DNA from 3 places in the Methylobacterium sp. V23 genome. Region 3 is predicted to be linked to each of the others. Evidence: predicted binding sites of a transcription regulator. Region 3 holds the regulator's gene; each other region holds the start of a gene.
The links. Region 3 encodes PhoB, which activates phosphate uptake and scavenging genes when phosphate is short. Its sites were predicted from a motif close to TGTCATNNANCTGTCAT; they were not measured.
Positions count from the first base shown of each region.

Region 1: the regulator PhoB is predicted to act here: its motif matches at 2,016-2,032, upstream of CRT23_RS22615 (inorganic phosphate transporter).
Region 2: the regulator PhoB is predicted to act here: its motif matches at 2,691-2,707, upstream of CRT23_RS18895 (RNA degradosome polyphosphate kinase).

Region 1 is NZ_PDHT01000033.1:138-6,679, forward strand. Features, by position in the region: gene CRT23_RS22600 (superoxide dismutase family protein) at 31-594, opposite strand; gene CRT23_RS22605 (hypothetical protein) at 924-1,517, shown strand; gene CRT23_RS22610 (GcrA family cell cycle regulator) at 1,599-1,832, opposite strand; gene CRT23_RS22615 (inorganic phosphate transporter) at 2,289-3,941, shown strand; gene CRT23_RS27970 (hypothetical protein) at 4,199-4,504, shown strand; gene CRT23_RS22620 (ABC transporter permease) at 4,674-5,426, shown strand; gene CRT23_RS22625 (ABC transporter ATP-binding protein) at 5,428-6,186, shown strand; gene CRT23_RS22630 (DUF2842 domain-containing protein) at 6,299-6,517, shown strand.
Region 2 is NZ_PDHT01000021.1:51,641-58,182, forward strand. Features, by position in the region: gene purM (phosphoribosylformylglycinamidine cyclo-ligase) at 1-541, opposite strand, end outside; gene CRT23_RS18885 (AI-2E family transporter) at 795-1,886, shown strand; gene CRT23_RS18890 (hypothetical protein) at 1,893-2,651, shown strand; gene CRT23_RS18895 (RNA degradosome polyphosphate kinase) at 2,777-5,197, shown strand; gene ppx (exopolyphosphatase) at 5,220-6,542, shown strand, end outside.
Region 3 is NZ_PDHT01000019.1:58,776-65,317, forward strand. Features, by position in the region: gene pstS (phosphate ABC transporter substrate-binding protein PstS) at 1-333, shown strand, start outside; gene pstC (phosphate ABC transporter permease subunit PstC) at 614-1,588, shown strand; gene pstA (phosphate ABC transporter permease PstA) at 1,622-2,515, shown strand; gene pstB (phosphate ABC transporter ATP-binding protein PstB) at 2,568-3,386, shown strand; gene phoU (phosphate signaling complex protein PhoU) at 3,473-4,198, shown strand; gene phoB (phosphate regulon transcriptional regulator PhoB) at 4,228-4,932, shown strand; gene CRT23_RS17910 (matrixin family metalloprotease) at 4,990-6,030, opposite strand; gene CRT23_RS17915 (SDR family oxidoreductase) at 6,123-6,542, opposite strand, start outside.

The DNA.
Region 1 (6,542 bases), on a different contig from region 3:
GCCCAGGGCTCCGCGGGGTCGAACCGAGGCTTACTTGATCACCGCGCAGGCGATGCGGGCGCCGGCACCGCCGATGGGCTGCGTGGTGTGATCGTCCTCGTTGGCGTGGATGATCAGGGCCGAGCCGTCGCCGTCCTTGAGAGCGCCCTCGCCGGTCAGCGGCGTCTCGCTCGACACCTCCGCGTTCACCGATCCGTCGGCATTGGCGAAGACGTTCGGCAGGTCACCCTCGTCCGGACCCTCCGGATTGAGCAGGCCGTGCTTGCTCTGGTCGTGGTTCACGTGGGCCTTCGACTTCTCGAACTTCGCGGTGTCCGAGCAATCGCCCACGGCGTGGAAGTGGATGCCGTGCCAGCCGGGGGGCAGGCCGCCGGGCTGGATCGTCACGCGCATGACCAGGGAACTCGCGCCGTCGCGGATCATGATCTTGCCGATGGGCTCGCCCTTCCCGTTCTGAATCGGGCTCTCGAAGGTCTGTGGGGCCGCGGGGGGCGCTGCCTCCGCGGGCGCCGCCGGGGCGGTCTGCGCGAGGGCCGCCTGGGCGGCGAAGGCCGTGCTGGCCGCGAGGGCAAGGACCGACGGAAGTCGTCTCATGAAATGGCTCTCCTCTCCACGCCGGGTACGCCGGTGGAGCGTCAACGAAGATGGTCGCGAGGCGCTCCACGGCAATGCCGGGCGGCCCGACCTTTCCCATGCCTGGACCGGTGAGGCCAGATGCCGGACCCCCGGGCCGGCGCGAACAGCTGTGTCCTGCGGCACCCCGATGGTTGCGGTCCGTGGACGAACTCTTAAGGTTTCGCTAAGTTTCCCGTCACGGGGCCAATCTCGGCGCCCGATTCACCAAGTCTCCGCTGGTGGATGGGCCGCAGATCTTGGCGCGGCATTAACATTGATTGCAGCGTTAGACTCGTTGGGAGGTTCCCATGACGTTCGCCGCCCCTCGCCGCCTCGGGTTCCTCGCTCTGGTGCTGGGTCTCCTGCCCGCCCTGGTCCACGCGCAGACGCCGCCGTCATCCGCATCCGGCCGGACCTGGACCGACCCACCCCCCCGGGGGACCGCCGAGTCCGCATCCCCGGTGCCCACGCCCGCGGCGACCCCGGAGGCGCCCAAGCCGTCGGCGGCGCCTGCCGAAACCCGGCGCTCGACGCATGCGGCGGTCCGGACGCCGAAGAGCGCGCGCGAGACGCGTGCGCGTGGGAATACCGAAGCCCGCGTGCGGGTCGCGCGCCCGGCGGCGTCCCCGTCGCGTCGTCCTGCCGTCCGGACGGTGGCGCGGGTCCAGGAGCACCGGGACCCCGCCGTCCGGCGCGTGACGACGCGGCCGCCGGTGATTCGCTACAGCTACGGCGTCGTCCCGGAATCGACCGGTCCGTTCGTGTACGAGGACGACCGGGCCCGCCGGATCCGCCAGGCCCAGGAGGCCGGCTACCTCGTGGTGCGGTCCCGCAGCGTCGAGTTCCCCGATGGCCGGCGCCTGCGCACCTATCGCCCCTACGAGGAGGAGAGCGAGGACTAGGACTCGCTCGGCGCCGCAAACGAAAACCCCGCCGGGGATACCGGCGGGGTTGGGGTCAGCGTGCGATCGAGGGTCTGCGGATCAGCGCAGGCGGCCGGGCCGGGCCGGCTCGAACACGATGCGGCGGTGGAAGGCGCACCAGCTCTTGCCGTCGGGCGCCGGGGCGCCGCAGCAGACGGCGCGGTCATTGGGCTCGCCGATGATGAATTTGCACACGAAGGCACCGGACTGCGCGAACGGCACCCGCAGCTCGGCGGAGGGCTCGGCGATGGCATCGGCCTCGCCGACCTGTGACATGCGGACAAGCTGGTTCATGGATCGGATGACTCGCGGACTGGCTTTCGCGGGCGGGGCCCAGCGGAGTGTGACGGATCGGGAGCGTGTCGCCTTCGGGAGGGCCTCTCCCCTGCATGGACACAGCGGGCGACCCGCGGACATGAATGGGAAGAATCGCGGACCTTGAGCAGGTCGGAAGCGCGGCCAAACCGGACGCGACAGCGTCATGATGCTGTTATATCTGGGGTTTGCCCCTCGGCAAACAAGTGCTGACGCATGCGTGTGTTGCAGCGCACAGGTTTCGGGCCGCTTGCTTAAGGGGCTCCAGGCTGCTTCGGCGGCCATTACGAATCACAGATGGGTTTCATCCCGGCCAATGCCAGGAGGCCCGTGGCTGTCATCGTCCTGAGACAGGACCGTCATACAGCCGGGATGTGCGGGGATCGTGCCGGGATCAACCCGCCGCGGCGATCGCCCTGTCGGGAGACCCCAATCATGGCCGAAATCATGGCTGATGCGATCGCCCCCGGACTTCGCCCGGCGCCGCAGGCGGAGCCGGGCCGCCGCCCCGGCCCGAACCTCGACGGCAGCATCCACGTCTCGGGACTCGTGGCCTTCGCCCTCGTCCTCCTGGGCGGCCTCGCCTATGCGGGCTACAGTCTGGTCCACGACATGAACGCGGTCGGCGAGACGCCGCTCGCGATCGGGGCCTTCGCCCTCCTGGCCCTGGCCCTCCTGATCGCCCTGGCCTTCGAGTTCGTGAACGGCTTCCACGAAACCGCCAACGCGGTGGCGACGGTGATCTACACCCACGCGCTGCCGCCGGTGGTGGCGGTGATCTGGTCCGGCGCCTTCAACTTCCTCGGCGTCATGCTGTCCTCCGGCGCGGTGGCCTACGCCATCGTCACCCTGCTGCCGGTGGAGCTGATCCTGCAGGTCGGCTCCTCTGCCGGCTACGCAATGATCTTCGCGCTGCTGATCGCCGCGATCCTGTGGAACCTCGGCACCTGGGCGCTGGGCCTGCCGAACTCCTCCTCCCACGCCCTGATCGGCTCGGTCATCGGCGTCGGCCTCGCCAACCAGCTGATGGCGCCCGAGGGCCAGGGCACCTCCGGCGTCGAGTGGGGACAGGCCGTGAAGGTGCTGGAGGGGCTGCTGTTCTCTCCCGTCCTCGGCTTCGTCCTGGCGGCCCTGCTGCTGCTGGTCATGAAGGCGGTGGTCCGGCGCCGGGACCTCTACGAGGCCCCCGCGGGTGAGGCCCCGCCCCCGCTCTGGATCCGCGGCCTCCTCATCCTCACCTGCACCCTGGTGTCGTTCTTCCACGGCGGCAACGACGGCCAGAAGGGCATGGGCCTGATCATGCTGATCCTGATCGGCGCCGCCCCCACCGCCTATGCCCTGAACCGCACCATGTCGGACGACATGACGCCGGTCTTCGTGCAGCAGTCGCGGGACGCCAGCACGGTGTTCGCCGCCCGGGCCGCGGGCGCGGCCCGTCCCGATGCGGCGGCTGCCCGCGGGCAGGTCAGCGAGGCCCTGCGCACCAAGGCGCTGAACACCCCCGCCGTCTACGCGGCGCTGGCAGCCCTCTCGGACGACATCGCCGCCTCGGTGCAGCGCCACGGTACGATCCGCCAGGTGCCGGCCGCCGCGACCCCCAACCTGCGCAACGACATGTACCTCGCCGCCGACGCGGTGCGGCTGCTGCCGGCCGCCGGCGCCGGCTTCCCGGAGGCCGAGGCCAAGACCCTCAAGGCCTACGAGGGCCTGCTCAACGACGGCACCCGCTACATCCCCACCTGGGTGAAGGTCTGCGTCGCCCTCGCCCTCGGCCTCGGCACCATGGTGGGCTGGAAGCGGATCGTCGTCACGGTGGGCGAGCGGATCGGCAAGACCCACCTCACCTACGCCCAGGGCGCCTCGGCCGAGATGGTGGCCGCCGGCACCATCGGGCTGGCCGAGCTCTACGGCCTGCCCGTCTCCACCACCCATATCCTGTCGAGCGGCGTCGCCGGCACCATGGCGGCCAACGGCTCGGGCCTGCAGGTCGCCACCGTGCGCAACATGGCGCTCGCCTGGGTGCTGACTCTGCCGGCGGCCATCACCCTGGCGGGCGGATTGTTCTTCATCCTGCGGCACCTGTTCTGAGGACAGGTGCGTCCCGCCCTCCCGGTCGCGCGGCGGGCGGATGGATGGGAGGGGCGGATGCCCGTCGGGCGATGGAAGCGGGCGATGGAAGCGGGCGATGGAAGCGGGCGATGGAAGCGGGCGGAGGGCTCGTCCCCCCTCCGGCGCCGCCTCCCGCGTGGCCGGAGCCGGCAAGTCCCGGCTTTCTTGAGGTCGCGCCGCGCTGCGTGTAGGTCGGGGACAGGCTCGATCCGGTTCGGACGGCCGCCAGGGACTCCATGCGCGTCTTCGTCACCGACACCGCCGGCCTGATCGGCGACCCTCTCGCACGGCCCCTCCTCGCGGCGGACCACCCGGTCACGGACCCTGACGGCGTCAGCGGCGATGGCGGCGTCGCCCGCATGCGCGCGCGCCGCGTCGGCACGTCCGGTCCGTCCGATGCCGTGGGAACGCCTGCGGGGCGTCACCGCCTGGTCGCCTCCGCCGGCTCGGCCCCCGGCGGCACCCCGCCCGGCCGTTCCCGCGCGTTCGACCCCCTCCTCGCGAGGCCGCCGACCCGCGACGCCGCCCCTTGCGGGGCCTGAATGCCCTCACCCGTCCTGCCCGCGTTCCCCCCGCCTGCGTTCCCCGCGCGTCCGCTCCGCCCGGCGCCGCGATGCCGCCACAAGCCACGAGCCCGATGACCCCCAGACCTCTTCCGCCGCGGCGCCGCCCCCGCTCCGGTCCGATCCGCCGCCGTCCGGGGCACTGGCCATGATGGCCCTGCGCTCCACCGCCCTGGCGGCGGCCGGGCTCCTCGCCTTCCTGCTGTTCTGGGAGGCGATGCCGCGCCTCGGCCTGATCAACCCGGCCTTCCTGCCGCCGCCGAGCACGATCCCGGCCGCCTTCCTCAACGAGGTGCGCCTCGGCGTCTGGGGCGAGGCGGTGCTGTCGAGCCTCAGCCACTACGTGACCGGCCTCTGCGTCGGTGCGGGGGCGGGCATCGCGCTCGGTCTCCTCAGCGGCATGTTCCGCGGGTTCGAAGCGGCGACCGCCTGGATCGTGCGCCTGCTGCGGCCGATTCCCGGTCTGGCCTGGGTGCCGTTCGCCATCATCTGGTTCGGCGTCCAGCCGGAGGCCGCCGTCTTCATCATCGCCATCGGCGTGTTCTGGATCGTGTTCTTCGCGACGCAGGGGGCGGTGCGCGGCGTCGACCGCGACCTGATCGAGGTGGCCCAGGCCTTCGGCTTCGGCTCGCCCTGGTCCCGGCTCACCAAGATCCTGCTCCCGGCCGCGACCCCGGGCATCCTCGTGGGCCTGCGCACGGCCCTGGGCCAGGCCTGGATGGCGGTGGTGGCCGCCGAGATCTTCGGCGTGCCCGGCGTCGGCGCCCGGATGATGCAGGCCTCGAGCCTGCTCTCCACCGACATCGTCGTCGTCTACATGCTCACCATGGCCGCCCTCTACGGCCTGTTCGACACGGCCTTCGTCGCCCTCCAGGGGTGGCTCCTACGGTGGCGCGCCTGAGATGTCCGACCCGATCATTTCCATCGCGGGCCTGAGCCTCGCCTACGAGCGCGCCGGCACCCGGACCGTCATCCTGCAGGACCTCGACCTCGACGTGGCCCGCGGCGAGTTCCTCGTCATCGTCGGCGAATCCGGTGTCGGCAAGTCCACGGTCCTGCGGGTGCTGATCGGGCTGGCCGAGCCGAGCGCCGGCACCGTGCGCCTCCAGGCCCGCCCCGACTGCCGCACGCCCATGGCCCTGGTCTTCCAGGATGCGCGGCTGCTGCCCTGGCGCCGGGTCATCGCCAACGTGGCCTTCGGGCTCGAGGGCCGCGGCCTGTCCAAGGCCGAGCGCCTGGCCAAGGCGCAGGCGATGCTCGACCTCGTGGGACTCGGCGATCTCGGCCAGCGCTGGCCGCACCAGCTCTCCGGCGGCCAGCGCCAACGCGTCGCCATCGCCCGGGCGCTCGCCGTCGACCCGGACGTGCTCCTCATGGACGAGCCGTTCTCGGCGCTCGACAGCTTCACCCGCGAGGGGCTGCAGGACGAATTGCAGCGCATCCAGGCGGCGACGGGCAAGACCATCCTGTTCGTCACCCACGACATCGACGAGGCCGTGACTCTCGCCGACCGGGTCGTTGTGCTCGCCGGCAGCCCCGGCCGGCTGGCGGCCGAGATGCCCGTGACGGTGCCCCGGCCCCGCCGCCGCCGCGACGCCGCCCTGCAGGAGGCGGCCCGGCAATTGCGGATGGAGCTGTCGAACCGCTCGGCGGAGCTCTGAGGCGACGGGGCGAACGCCGGGTGCGAAAAGGGTCGCGGGCGCGGCCGTTGCCATCGGTCGCCCGGCGCTCTACCCCGCTGGGAGACACCCGTTCGCTTCGAGGATCAGGCCGATGCGCCGCCGCACCCGCTCGCTGATCGGCACGATCGTGATGCTGGCCTTCATCATCATCTACGCGCCGCTGGCCATGGCGCTGGCTGACAGCCGGATCTCCGAGACCCCGGCGCCCGTGCAGGCGGTGCTCTATGCCCTGCTCGGCATCGCCTGGATCTTCCCGCTGATGCCGCTGATCAGCTGGATGGGCAGGAACGACGCCGAGGATCGGGGCTGAGGGCGCGGGAACCGGGGAGAACCCC
Region 2 (6,542 bases), on a different contig from region 3:
CGGGCACGATGTTGCCGCGTGGCAGCAGGGTCCCACGCTCGGCCGCCCCGACGCTGAAACCGGCCAGATCGTAGTCGGATCCGTCGTAGAGGCCCGGCATCTCGGCAGTCTCGCCACCGATGAGCGCACAGCCGGCGAGCCGACACCCGGCCGCGATGCCTCGCACGATGTCAGCGCCCACGCCTGGCACCAGCTTGGCGGTGGCGAAATAGTCGAGGAAGAACAACGGCTCGGCGCCCTGCACGATGATGTCGTTGACGCACATGGCCACGAGATCGATGCCGATGGTGTCGTGCCGGTTCGTCTCGATGGCGATCTTGACCTTGGTGCCGACGCCGTCATTGGCCGCCACCAGGATCGGATCCTTAAAACCCGCGGCCTTCAGATCGAACAGGCCGCCGAACCCGCCGATCTCGGCATCGGCCCCCGGTCGGCGGGTGGCGCGCACCAGCGGCTTGATCGTCTCGACCATGGCGTTGCCGGCATCGATGTCGACGCCCGCTTCCGCGTAGGTCATTCCGTGTCTGGGCTCGCCGGTCATCCGCGCCGCTCTCCGAAGGTCCGTGTTCCGCGACCTCTAACCGCTCCCGCGCGCCTTCGCGAGTCCGTCCTTGCAGGTCGCCCCTCGTGGGTTAGCGGGTATTCGCAGCGAGGTCCCCGGCCTGGGCTCCGCCAGCGGGGCGCGCGAAACGTCGGCATGCGCCTCGCAGCCTTGACCGCGGTCCCTCGCGTTCCCACTGTTGATCCGTGAACGGCGACGTCGCGCACACGACGATTGGGGCGGGGAACGGCCGATGCGCGGCAGGGCGATGATCGGGCTGATGGCCCTCGTGGGCTTCGCCCTCCTGCTCTATCTGCTTGCCGACGTCATGCTGCCCTTCGTGGCGGGCCTCGCGCTGGCCTATCTCCTCGACCCGATCGCGGACCGGCTCGAGCGCCTCGGGCTCGGGCGGCTCTCGGCCTCGCTCCTGATTCTCGCGGTCTTCGTGGTTGGGCTCGTGGTGGTCTTGCTGCTCGTGGTGCCGCTCGCCGCCAACCAGGTCTCCGCCCTCGTGGCGACCCTGCCCGGCATGGTCTCGCGACTGCAGGGGATCCTCGCCGAGCGGGCGGGCCCGCTGCTGCAGCGGGTGGGTGGCGCCGACGTGCTCACCGACCTGCAGTCGCAGGTCGGCACCCTGGTGGGGCAGGGCGGCACCTGGTTCCTGACTTTCCTGAAGTCCTTGTGGTCGGGCAGCCAGGCGCTGATCTCCATTGCGTCGCTCCTCGTCGTCACGCCCGTGGTGGCATTCTACCTTCTCGTCGATTGGGACCGGATGATCGGGACCCTCGATGGCTGGGTACCGCCCCGGCATCGGCCGGTCGTACGGCGCCTCGGGCGTGAGATCGACGGGGCAGTGACGGGGTTCGTCCGCGGGCAGACCCTGGTCTGCCTCATTCTCGGCACCTTCTACGCCGTCGGATTGTTCCTCGTCGGATTGAATTTCGGTGTCCTCATCGGCCTCATCGCGGGCTTCCTCACCTTCATCCCCTATGTTGGGACGCTGACCGGCTTCCTGCTCTCGGTCGGCGTTGCCCTTGCCCAGTTCTGGCCGGGTTCCGACTGGCTGCATATCGGCCTCACCATCGGGGTGTTCGTGGTCGGACAATTCCTCGAAGGCAACATCATCTCACCCAAGCTCGTGGGCGAATCGGTCGGCCTTCACCCGGTCTGGCTCATGTTTGCGCTCCTCGCCTTCGGCTCGCTGTTCGGCTTCCTCGGGCTGTTGCTGGCCGTTCCAGTGGCGGCGTCCATCGGCGTGCTGGTCCGCTTCGTCCTGGAGCGCTACCTCCGAAGTCCGCTCTACTACGCGGACGCACCCGCGCTCCTGTCAAAGCCCGAACCCTGAATGGCAATCCGCGACACCGTTCCCCCGAAGCAGCTGGCCTTCGACCTGCCGGCCGACCCGCGCTATGGCCGCGAGGACTTCCTCGTGGGACCGGCCAACGAGGCCGCCTACACGCTGATCGAGGCGTGGCCGAATTGGCCCGACACGGTGTGCCTGCTCACCGGACCACCGGGCAGCGGCAAGAGTCACCTCGCCTCGATCTGGGCGACTCGTTCCCATGCCTGGACGGCCCGGGCTTCCGAGATTACCGCAGCAACGGTGCCGCACTTCCTCTCCAACGGCGCCCTGGTGATCGAGGACATCGACCGGATCGGCGCAGACGGGGGCACTCCCCGCGACGAGGCGGCCCTGTTCCACCTCCTCAACCTCGCACGCGAGCGCGCCTGCCCAGTCCTCGTCACCTCCGCCACCTCAGTGGATGGGCTTGGCCTGACGACGGCGGACCTGCGTTCCCGCCTGCGCCTCGCCCCCGGCGCCACCATCCTGCCCCCGGACGACGCCCTGTTGCGCGCGGTCCTCGTCAAGCTGTTCGTCGACCGACAACTCGTGGTGGATCTCGCGATCGTTGAGGCTCTGGCGCTTCGAATCGACCGCTCCCTCGGGCGCGCCCGAGAGGTGGTCACCGCCCTGGACCGGGATGCCTTGAGCCGGGGCCGACGTATCACCAAACCCCTGGCACTGGCGGTGCTGGAGCGCCTCGGTTTCGGCGCCGGGGAACCGGAAGACGAGGACGAGGCGGATCCCGCGGATCATGCCCCGCGCTGAGGACGGCATGCCGATACGACGGACGATCGTGCCAAAGATCGTCATGCAACCGTCACAAACGCCGGCCGGCCCCGTGCTACGACGCCGACCCTCGAAGACCTGTAGGAGACGAACTCTTGGCGGACATGGACTCGGACGCGACGGCAGCGGATGCCGGACCCCCGCGTGCCACCGAGGGCCGTACGCGGGCCGCCCGGCCCGCCGCCCGGCGAGTCGGGCAGCCCGCAGCGGTGGCCTCGAAACCCCAGCCGGGGAAGACGGTGCGGGATGTGTTTCCGGATGCCAGGGAACCCGTCTCCGATGCCCTGCCTGATGCCGATCTCGACCTGCCGCCCCCGGGAGAGCTGCCGCCTCCGCCCGCCGAGGCCCCCCTCGGCGCGGAGGCGCGCGATTCCGTGCGGGAGGCGGGGCTCGCCCTGCGCCACTCCCCTGAGCGCTTCGTCAACCGCGAGCTGTCCTGGCTTCAGTTCAACCGTCGGGTGCTGGAGGAGGCCTCGAACGCCAACCACCCTCTCCTGGAGCAGGTCCGTTTCCTGTCGATCTCGGCGAACAACCTCGACGAATTCTTCATGGTGCGCGTCGCTGGCCTGCACGATCAGGTCCGTGCCGGTCTCGTTCTACCCTCGCAGGACGGCCTGACCCCGGCCGAACAGCTGACGCGCGTAGGGACCGAGGTCTCGCGGCTCGCCCTCGATCAGCAGGCGCGCTGGCGCGAATTGCGCGGTGAACTCCTCGGCGTCGGCATCGAACTCATGGAGCCCGCCGGCCTGACCCAGGATCACAAGGCGTGGCTGGAAGACTACTTCCTCAACCATGTCTTCCCGGTCCTGACGCCGCTCGCCATCGATCCGGCGCACCCGTTTCCGTTCATTCCGAATCTCGGCTCGACCATCGCGCTGATGCTGGTGCGCCCCCGAGACGGTCGCACCCTGCGCGCGCTGATCCGCCTGCCGGCGGTGCTCGACCGCTTCGTGCGCCTGCCGGATGCCGAGAACGATTCGACCGCCCGCTTCATCGCCATCGAGCAGGTCATCGTGCTGTTCACCGGGCGGCTCTTCCCGGGATACGCCTTGCGCGGACAGGGCGCGTTTCGCGTCATCCGCGACTCGGATCTCGAAATCGAGGAGGAGGCCGAGGACCTCGTCCTGCATTTCGAGACGGCCCTCAAGCAGCGCCGCCGCGGCGTCGTCATCCGGCTGGAGGTCGAGGCCGGGATGCCCGAGGACCTGCGTGCCTTCGTGGCCGACGAACTCGAGATCGGCAGCGACGCGGTGATCTTCGTGGAGGGGATGCTGGCCCTGAACGAGCTGTCGCAAATCGTGGGCATCGACCGGCCGGACCTGAAATTCAAGTCCTACAACCCCCGCTTCCCCGAGCGCATCCGCGAGAGCGGCGGCGATGTCTTTGCGGCGATCCGACAAAAGGACTTCATCGTCCACCACCCCTACGAATCCTTCGACGCGGTGGTACAGTTCCTCGCTCAGGCTGCCCGCGACCCCAACGTGGTGGCGATCAAGCAAACGCTTTATCGCACCTCCTCGAACTCCCCGATTGTCGCGGCGCTGGCGGAAGCCGCCGAGCTCGGCAAGTCAGTGACGGCGCTGGTCGAGCTGAAGGCCCGCTTCGACGAGGAAGCCAACATCCGCTGGGCGCGCAACCTGGAGAAGGCCGGCGCGCAGGTGGTGTTCGGCTTCATCGAGCTGAAGACCCATGCCAAGCTGTCCATGGTGGTCCGACGCGAGGGCGACCGCCTCGTCACCTACTGCCACGTGGGCACCGGCAACTATCACCCGATCACCGCGCGCATTTACACCGACCTCTCCTTCTTTACGGCCGATCCCGCCGTGGCGCGGGATGTCAGCCGGATCTTCAACTTTATCACCGGCTACGCGGAGCCCGCCGAGCTGGAGCGGATGTCGGTCTCGCCGCTGACTCTGAAACCGCGCCTCTTGGAGAACATCGAGGCGGAGGTGGCTCACGCCAAGGCCGGACGGCCGGCCGCGATCTGGATCAAGTGCAACTCGCTGGTCGACCAGCAGATCATCGACGCGCTCTACGACGCCTCCCAGGCCGGCGTGCAGATCGACTGCGTGGTCCGCGGCATCTGCTGCCTCCGACCCGGAATCCCGGGGCTGTCGGAGACGATCCGCGTCAAGTCGATCGTCGGGCGCTTCCTTGAGCACGGGCGCATCTACTGCTTCGGCAACGGCGTTGGGCTGCCCCACCCCAAGGCTGTCGTCTACATCTCGTCAGCCGACCTGATGAGCCGGAATCTCGATCGCCGGGTCGAGGCGCTCCTGCCGATCACCAATCCAACGGTGCATCAGCAGGTGCTGGATCAGATCATGCTGGCCAATCTCCTCGACAACCGCCAAAGCTGGCGTGTACTGGCGTCGGGTGCCAGCGAACGGATCCAACCTGCCGAAGGGGAGGAGCCCTTCAATGCGCACAAGTATTTCATGACGAATCCAAGCCTCTCCGGGCGCGGCAAGTCGTCGAAGAAGTCGAGCCCGCGCGCCCTGAGCCGACGCGCGCAGCGTGGCTGACGGACCGTCCAGAGGAGCCCGCATGGGCCTCGACCCAGCCCGCCCCGCGCCCATCCAGGGCCTCCCCTTGTCTGGGGCCGGGGACCACATCGAGCCGGTGGCGATCATCGACATCGGTTCGAACTCGGTGCGGCTCGTCGCCTATGACGGCCTGACCCGGGCGCCCACCCCGCTCTATAACGAGAAGGTGCTGTGCGGCCTCGGTCGCAACGTGCTGTCCACGGGCCGCCTGAACGAGGAGGCGGTGCGCCGGGCGCTCGTAGCGCTCGCGCGTTTCCGCGTGCTTTGCGAGACCATGCGCGTGTCGCGCACCTTCGTGCTGGCCACCGCTGCCGCACGCGACGCCGAGAACGGCCAGGAATTTCTGGCTGCGGCGGAAGCCGCCTGCGGACAGCGCATCGAACTGCTCTCCGGCCGGCGCGAGGCCGAACTCTCGGCGCTGGGCGTCATCTCGGGCTTCCACGCACCCGACGGCGTCGTGGGCGACCTCGGCGGGGGGTCCCTGGAACTGGTGGATGTACGTGGGGCCACGGTCGGGATGGGCGTGACGATGCCGCTCGGCGGCCTCGCCCTCCAGGATCTCTCGGGCGGCTCGGTCAAGAAGGCCCTCAAGATCGTCCGCGAGAACCTGAAGAAGGCTGCGCCGCAGCTGGAGACCCTGCGCGGGCGCAGCTTTTACGCGGTGGGCGGCACCTGGCGAGCCCTGGCGCGGCTGCATCAGTCGGCCCGGGGCTATCCGCTTCACGTCATGCACGGTTACAGCGTCGAGCCCTCGGACGAGTTGAACTTCCTCGAGGTGGTGGAGCGCACCGACGCGGCCCTGCTGCAGGATGTCGAGAGCGTGTCCGAGGCGCGCCGTCCGCTCCTCGCCTACGGCGCGGTGGTGCTGGAGGAAATCATCCGGATCGGACGCCCGCGCGAGCTTGCGATCTCGGCCAGCGGCGTGCGCGAGGGCCTGCTCTACGAGCAACTCGACCGTCATGCTCGCCTTGCCGACCCGCTGCTGGCGGCGGCGGCCGAATTGAACACTCTGCGTGCTCGCTCGCCGGGCCATGCAGAGGATCTCATCACCTGGAGCGACCGCTTCATCGCCAGCCTCGATCAGCCCGAGACCGCCGACGAACGTCGCCTGCGCCACGCGGCCTGCCTCCTGTCCGATATCGGCTGGCGGGCGCACCCGGATTACCGCGGCGAGCAGAGCGTCAACGTCATCACGCATGCAGCCTTCGTCGGGATCGATCATCCGGGCCGGGCCTATCTGGCGCTGGCCATCTACTTCCGCCACGAGGGAATCGCCCCCGAAAAGGCGAGCCCGATGCTGCGCAACCTCGCGGGCCCCCGCCTG
Region 3 (6,542 bases):
AAGTTCCCGCAGCCCGACGACAAGGCCTTCCAGGCCGCGGCCGCCAGCGCCGACTGGAAAGCCGCCCCCGGCTTCGGCATCTCGCTGACCAACGAGGGCGGTGAGGGCGCCTGGCCGATCACCGCCGCCACCTTCATCCTGGTCCACAAGGACCCGGCCGACGCGGCCCGCACCGCCGAAGTGCTGAAGTTCTTCGACTGGGCCTACAAGAACGGCGACAAGCTCGCCACCGACCTCGACTACGTGCCGCTGCCCGACAACGTCGTCAGCCAGATCCACGACGCGTGGAAGGAGATCAAGGGCAAGGACGGCAAGCCCGTCTTCAACATGTAAGCCCGTCTTCAACAGGTAAGCCCGTCCTCACCCTGTAAGTCCGTCCTCGACGGATGAGGCCGAACCCCGCGGGCGCTCCGCCCGCGGGGCCAGGGGGCGAGCCACCGCGCCCCCTGACAGCGACCGACGGACCCGGCGTCGCGATGCCGGGTTCCCCCTTCGCCGCCCCCTTTCGCCACCCCCTCCGTTTCGCCACCCCTTGGCAACGAACCGGTGATCCCCTCTCGCGCCGGCGACCGGCGCAGGGTAGGACGCCGCCCGGTGAAGAGAAGACATTCGGATGGCCGCCTTGACTGACCAGATCGCCCTGACGCGGGACCGCGCCTCGGCCCGCAAGACGCCCGGCGGCCTCGGCGACAGCCTGTTCCGCGCGGCCTCCTACGGCGCGGCGTTCCTGGTGCTCCTGGTCCTCGCCGGCATCCTGGCCTCCATCGCGTACGGCGCCTGGCCGGCCTTCCAGCAATTCGGCTTCGGCTTCATCACCTCCACCGTCTGGAACATCGGGCAGGAACAGTACGGCGGCCTCGTGGCCATCGTCGGCACCCTGGCCTCGGCCGTCCTCGCCCTGCTGATCGGCGTGCCGCTCTCGCTGGGCATCGCCATCTACCTGACGCAGCTCTGCCCCGGCTGGGCCCGCAAGCCTGTCTCGATGACCATCGAGCTCCTCGCCTCGGTGCCGAGCATCATCTACGGCATGTGGGGCCTGTTCGTGTTCGCCCCGCTCTTCGCCCGCTTCGTGCAGGTGCCGGTGTCGAACCTGGTCGAGGGCATGCCGATCGTCGGCACCCTGTTCTATGCCCGCGTCCCCTCGGGCGTCGGCATCCTCACCGCCGGCATCATCCTGGCCATCATGATCGTGCCCTTCGTGGCCTCGATCACCCGCGACATGCTCGATCAGATCCCGACCGTGCTGCGGGAGAGCGCCTACGGCATCGGCTGCACCACCTGGGAGGTGGTGCGCCACGTGCTCGTGCCCCAGGCCTCGGTCTCCATCATCGGCGCCATCATGCTGGGCCTCGGCCGGGCCCTCGGCGAGACCATGGCGGTGACCTTCGTGATCGGCAACGCCAACCGCCTCTCGGGCTCGGTCTTCGACCCGGGCTCCACCATCGCCTCGCGCATCGCCAACGAGTTCAACGAGGCCGACGGCCTGCAGCTGAACTCCCTGATGGCGCTCGGCTGCATCCTCTTCGTCATCACCTTCTTCGTCCTGATCATCGCGCGCCTCCTCACCCGCCGCGCGAAGGTCGCCTGAGGCCAGCCTCACCGAGACGTCAGGAGCCGCATCATGGACGCCGCGAACCCCCTCGCCACCACCGCCGCCCCGGCCCGGGTCAGCCGGGTCCGTTCCGGTCGCCGGATCGCCGACCGGGCGCTGATCCTGGCGAGCACGATCGCCACGCTGGTGGGCATCGTCGTGCTCGGCTCGATCCTGTTCATGCTGGTGATCGAGGGAATCCAGGGCTTCTCGCCGACCCTCTTCACCGCCCCGACGCCGGGGCCCGGCTCCGAGGGCGGCGGCATCGCCAACGCGATCCTCGGCAGCCTGGTGATGACCCTCCTGGCCATCCTGGTCGCGACGCCCGTGGGCGTGATGGCGGGGACGTTCCTGGCCGAGTACGGCCGCAACTCGAAGGTCGCCGACGTCATCCGCTTCCTCAACGACATCCTGCTCTCGGCGCCGTCGATCCTCATCGGCCTGTTCGTCTACACGCTGATGGTGCGCCCGATGGGCTCCTACTCGGGCTGGGCCGGCGCGGTGGCGCTGGCCATCATCGCGACGCCGGTGATCGTGCGCACCACCGAGGACATGCTGCGCCTCGTGCCCTCGACCCTGCGCGAGGCCGGCGCGGCCCTGGGCGCCCCGCCGTCGATCGTCATCAAGAGCATCACCTGGCGCGGCGCCAGCGCCGGCATCGTCACGGGCATCATCCTGGCGCTGGCCCGCATCGCCGGCGAGACCGCGCCGCTGCTCTTCACCGCGCTCAACAACAACAGCTGGTTCGCCCCCAACCTGATGGGCGGCGTGCCGAACCTGCCCGTGATGATCTACCAGTTCGCCCTCTCGCCCTATGCGAACTGGCAGCAGCTCGCCTGGGCCGGCGCCCTCCTGATCACCGTCACGATCCTCGCCCTCTCGATCGTGGCCCGCTTCGTCATCAAGACCGAGCGGTCGCGCTGACCACCCGCGCGCCGCCCGTCTCCGCTCCTTCGACCGATAGGATCTTGAACCGATGAACGCCGCCCCCGGGATCACGTCCGCGCAGCTCACCGGACGCCACAAGGCCGACGAGTCCTCACCGGTCCGCATCGCGGTCAAGGACCTGAACTTCTACTACGGCAGCTTCCACGGCCTGAAGTCGGTCAACCTCAACTTCCACGACCGCCAGGTCACGGCGCTGATCGGCCCGTCGGGCTGCGGCAAGTCCACCCTGCTGCGCACCTTCAACCGGATCTACAGCCTCTATCCGGACCAGCGCGCGGAAGGGGAGATCCTCCTCGACGGCCAGAACGTGCTGGATTCCAAGGTCGACCTCAACGAGCTGCGCTCGCGCATCGGCATGGTGTTCCAGAAGCCGACCCCGTTCCCGATGTCGATCTACGACAACGTCGCCTTCGGCCTGCGCCTCTACGAGAAGCTGCCCAAGGCCGACCTCGACGTGCGCGTCGAGGAATCCCTGCGCAAGGCCGCCCTCTGGGACGAGGTGAAGGACAAGCTCAAGCAGTCCGGCATGGGCCTCTCGGGCGGCCAGCAGCAGCGCCTCTGCATCGCCCGCACGGTGGCCCAGCGCCCCGAGGTGATCCTGTTCGACGAGCCGACCTCGGCCCTCGACCCGATCTCCACCGGCCGCATCGAGGAGCTGATCGAGCAGCTGCGCTCGGAATTCACCATCGTCATCGTCACGCACAACATGCAGCAGGCGGCGCGCATCTCGCAGTTCACCGCCTTCATGTATCTCGGCGAGCTGGTGGAATTCGGCCCGACGACGCGCATCTTCATGAATCCGGAGAAGCGCCAGACGCAGGACTACATCACCGGCCGCTTCGGCTGATCCTCCGCCGGCCGGGATCGGCCCGCGCCCCACATCACCGCCAGGGCGGGCACCGGACAGGCGGGCCCGATCGAGGAGCGAGACCCATGCCCGACCACATCGTCAAATCCTACGATACGGACCTTGAGGACCTGCGCCGCTCGATCTCCGAGATGGGCGGCATCGCCGAGAAGATGATGACCGAGGCCGGCGAGGCCCTGGTGCGCCGCGACGCGCCCCTGGCCCAGGCGGTGATCGCCGCCGACACCCGCCTCGACACCCTGCAGCGCGAGATCGAGGAGCGGGCGATCCTGCTCATCGCCCGGCGCCAGCCCCTGGCCATCGACCTGCGCGAGACCGTGACGGCGATCCGGGTCTCGAACGATCTCGAGCGCATCGGCGACCTCGCCAAGAACGTCGCCAAGCGCGTCGTGGCGATCGCCGACCAGATCCAGCCGCAGAAGATCGTCATCGGCGTCCAGCACATGAGCGACCTGGTGCAGGAGCAGCTCAAGGACGTCCTCGACGCCTATGCCAGCCGCGACATCAAGGCGGCCCTCGGCGTCTGGGAGCGCGACGACGCCATCGACGCCCTCTACAATTCCCTGTTCCGCGAGCTCCTGACCTACATGATGGAGGATCCGCGCAACATCTCGTTCTGCACGCACCTCCTGTTCGTGGCCAAGAACATCGAGCGCATCGGCGACCACACCACCAACATCGCCGAGACGATCCACTACCTCGTCACCGGCGAGAACCTGCTGGCCGAGCGCGAGCGCCCGAAGAACGACGCCTCCAACTACGCCACCGTGGACATGCCCGGCGCGGCCTGACCCCGTGCCGGTCTGATCGAAAGCGCACGATGAGTACGCGTATCCTGATCGTCGAGGACGAGGAGGCCCTGACCCTTCTCCTCCGCTACAACCTCGAGGCCGAGGGGTTCATCGTCGACTCGGCCGCCCGCGGCGACGAGGCGGACCTGCGCCTGCAGGAGCAGGTGCCCGACCTCGTCCTGCTCGACTGGATGCTGCCCGCCCTGTCGGGGATCGAGCTCTGCCGCCGCATCCGCGCCCGACGCGAGACCGAGCGGCTGCCGGTGATCATGCTCACGGCGCGCGGCGAGGAGGGCGACCGCATCCGCGGCCTGGGAACCGGCGCCGACGACTACATCGTCAAGCCGTTCTCGGTGCCCGAGCTCCTCGCCCGGGTCCGCGCCCTGCTGCGCCGGGCCAAGCCCGCCCACGTCGCCAACCTGCTGGTGGCCGGCGACATCGAGCTCGACCGGGTCAGCCATCGCATCCGCCGGGAGGGCCGCGAGATCCATCTCGGGCCGACCGAGTTCAAGCTCCTCGAGTTCCTGATGCAGAGCCCCGGCCGGGTGTTCTCCCGCGAGCAGCTCCTCGACGGCGTCTGGGGCCACGACGTCTACATCGACGAGCGCACCGTCGACGTCCATGTCGGGCGCCTGCGCAAGGCCCTGAACCGCCCGCGGCAGAGCGACCCGATCCGCACCGTGCGCGGCTCGGGCTATTCCTTCGACGAGATGTTCGAGACCGAAGCCGAGTAGCCGGGCCGAGTCGCTGGGCTGAGCCGAGTCGCCGGGCCGAGCGGCCGGCCCCGCCGCTCAGGCGAACAGCATCGTGTCGGTGGGCAGGTGGACGGTGAAGGCCTTGCCCTCGTCGACCCAGCCCGGACCGGCGACGCCGTGATTGATGCCGTTGGCCTCCTCGGCGCTGCCGGCGAAGTGATGCTGGCCGGTCTGGGTGTTGTAGAAGCGCTCCAGGGTCAGGCCGCCGGGGGCGCTGGCATCGGCGTAGGCCTCGAAGGCCACGCCCTCGTACTTGTAGCTCGGCGCGGTCTTCAGGACCTGGTCCCGCTCGGACACGCTCGTCGTGAAGAAGTGGGCGTTGGAGACCGTGTCGAAGAACCGGAACACGTCCACCGTGTCGGCGCCCTTGGCCGGGGCTGCCCAGGCGGTGCCCTCGTAGTTGAACCACGGCAGCGTCTGCTGGATCTGCGCCTTCTCGGCGGTGCTCGTGGTGTAGAAGTGATCCCCCGTATGGGTGTCGTAGAACCGATACACCGCCGTGACCGCCGGGGCGGTGGAGGCGGCGACCGGGCTCGACGGTGCGGCCGCGGCCATCACCGGGGCGCTCGGCGCGCCGTACAGGGCCTGGATTCCGGCGAGGTCGCCGGCCGCCAGGGTCTTGATGCTGGTGTTGAGGACGGCGTTCATCACCTCGGGCTTGGTGTTGTAGTGATCGAGGCCGAGCGCGTGGCCGATCTCGTGCAGCGCCACCAGGGAGAGATCGACGTTCTGGGTGCTGACCACCCGCCCGCCGGAGACGGCGTGCCAGCCCTCGCCGCTGTCGAAGGTGATCTCCACCGACTGCATGCGCTGGCCGCTATAGGTATAATGGGCATAGCCCAGGGTGTCGCCGAGCCCGTCGATTCCCCCGAGGGTGACGTCGATCTGGGCGCTGGCCGTCGTGGCCACCTGCTGGAACGCGATGTTGGCGGCCGCCGCCCAGGTGGCGAAGGCGGCCTGGAGAAGGCTCACGAAGCTGGTGGGAATCGTGCCGTCGACGGCCCAGGTGACGGTGCCGCCGCTCGTGCCCGCCGCGCCCGTGCCCCAGCGCGGACCTTCCAGCGCATAATCCCCCATTGCCTGCCCTCCCGTCTCTTCGGGCCAGGGTCGGCGGCAGAGGTTGCGAAATCCTTACCGCACCCGCCGCCGCGTGACCGGGCGGCGCGTCCTCAGACGATGCTGCGCACCACGCCGCCATCGACCCGGAGGGCCGCGCCGCTGGTGGCGCTGGCGGCCGGGCTGCAGAGGTAGGCGACCATGCTGGCCACCTCCTCGACGGTGGCGAGACGACCGATCAGCGAGGTCGGGCGGTGCTCGGCCACGAAGGCCCTTCCGGCGGCGTCGAGGTCGACCTCGCCCCCGGCTCCGCCGTCCTGCCCCTGGGCCATGCTCTTCATGAACTCGGCGACGCCCTCCGACAGGGTCGGCCCCGGCAGCACGCTGTTCACGGTGACGCCGCTGCCCGACACGGTCTCGGCGAGCCCCCGCGCGACCGCGAGCTGGGCGGTCTTGGTCATTCCGTAATGCACCATCTCCACCGGGATGTTCACGCCGGATTCGCTGGAGATGAAGACCACCCGGCCCCAGCC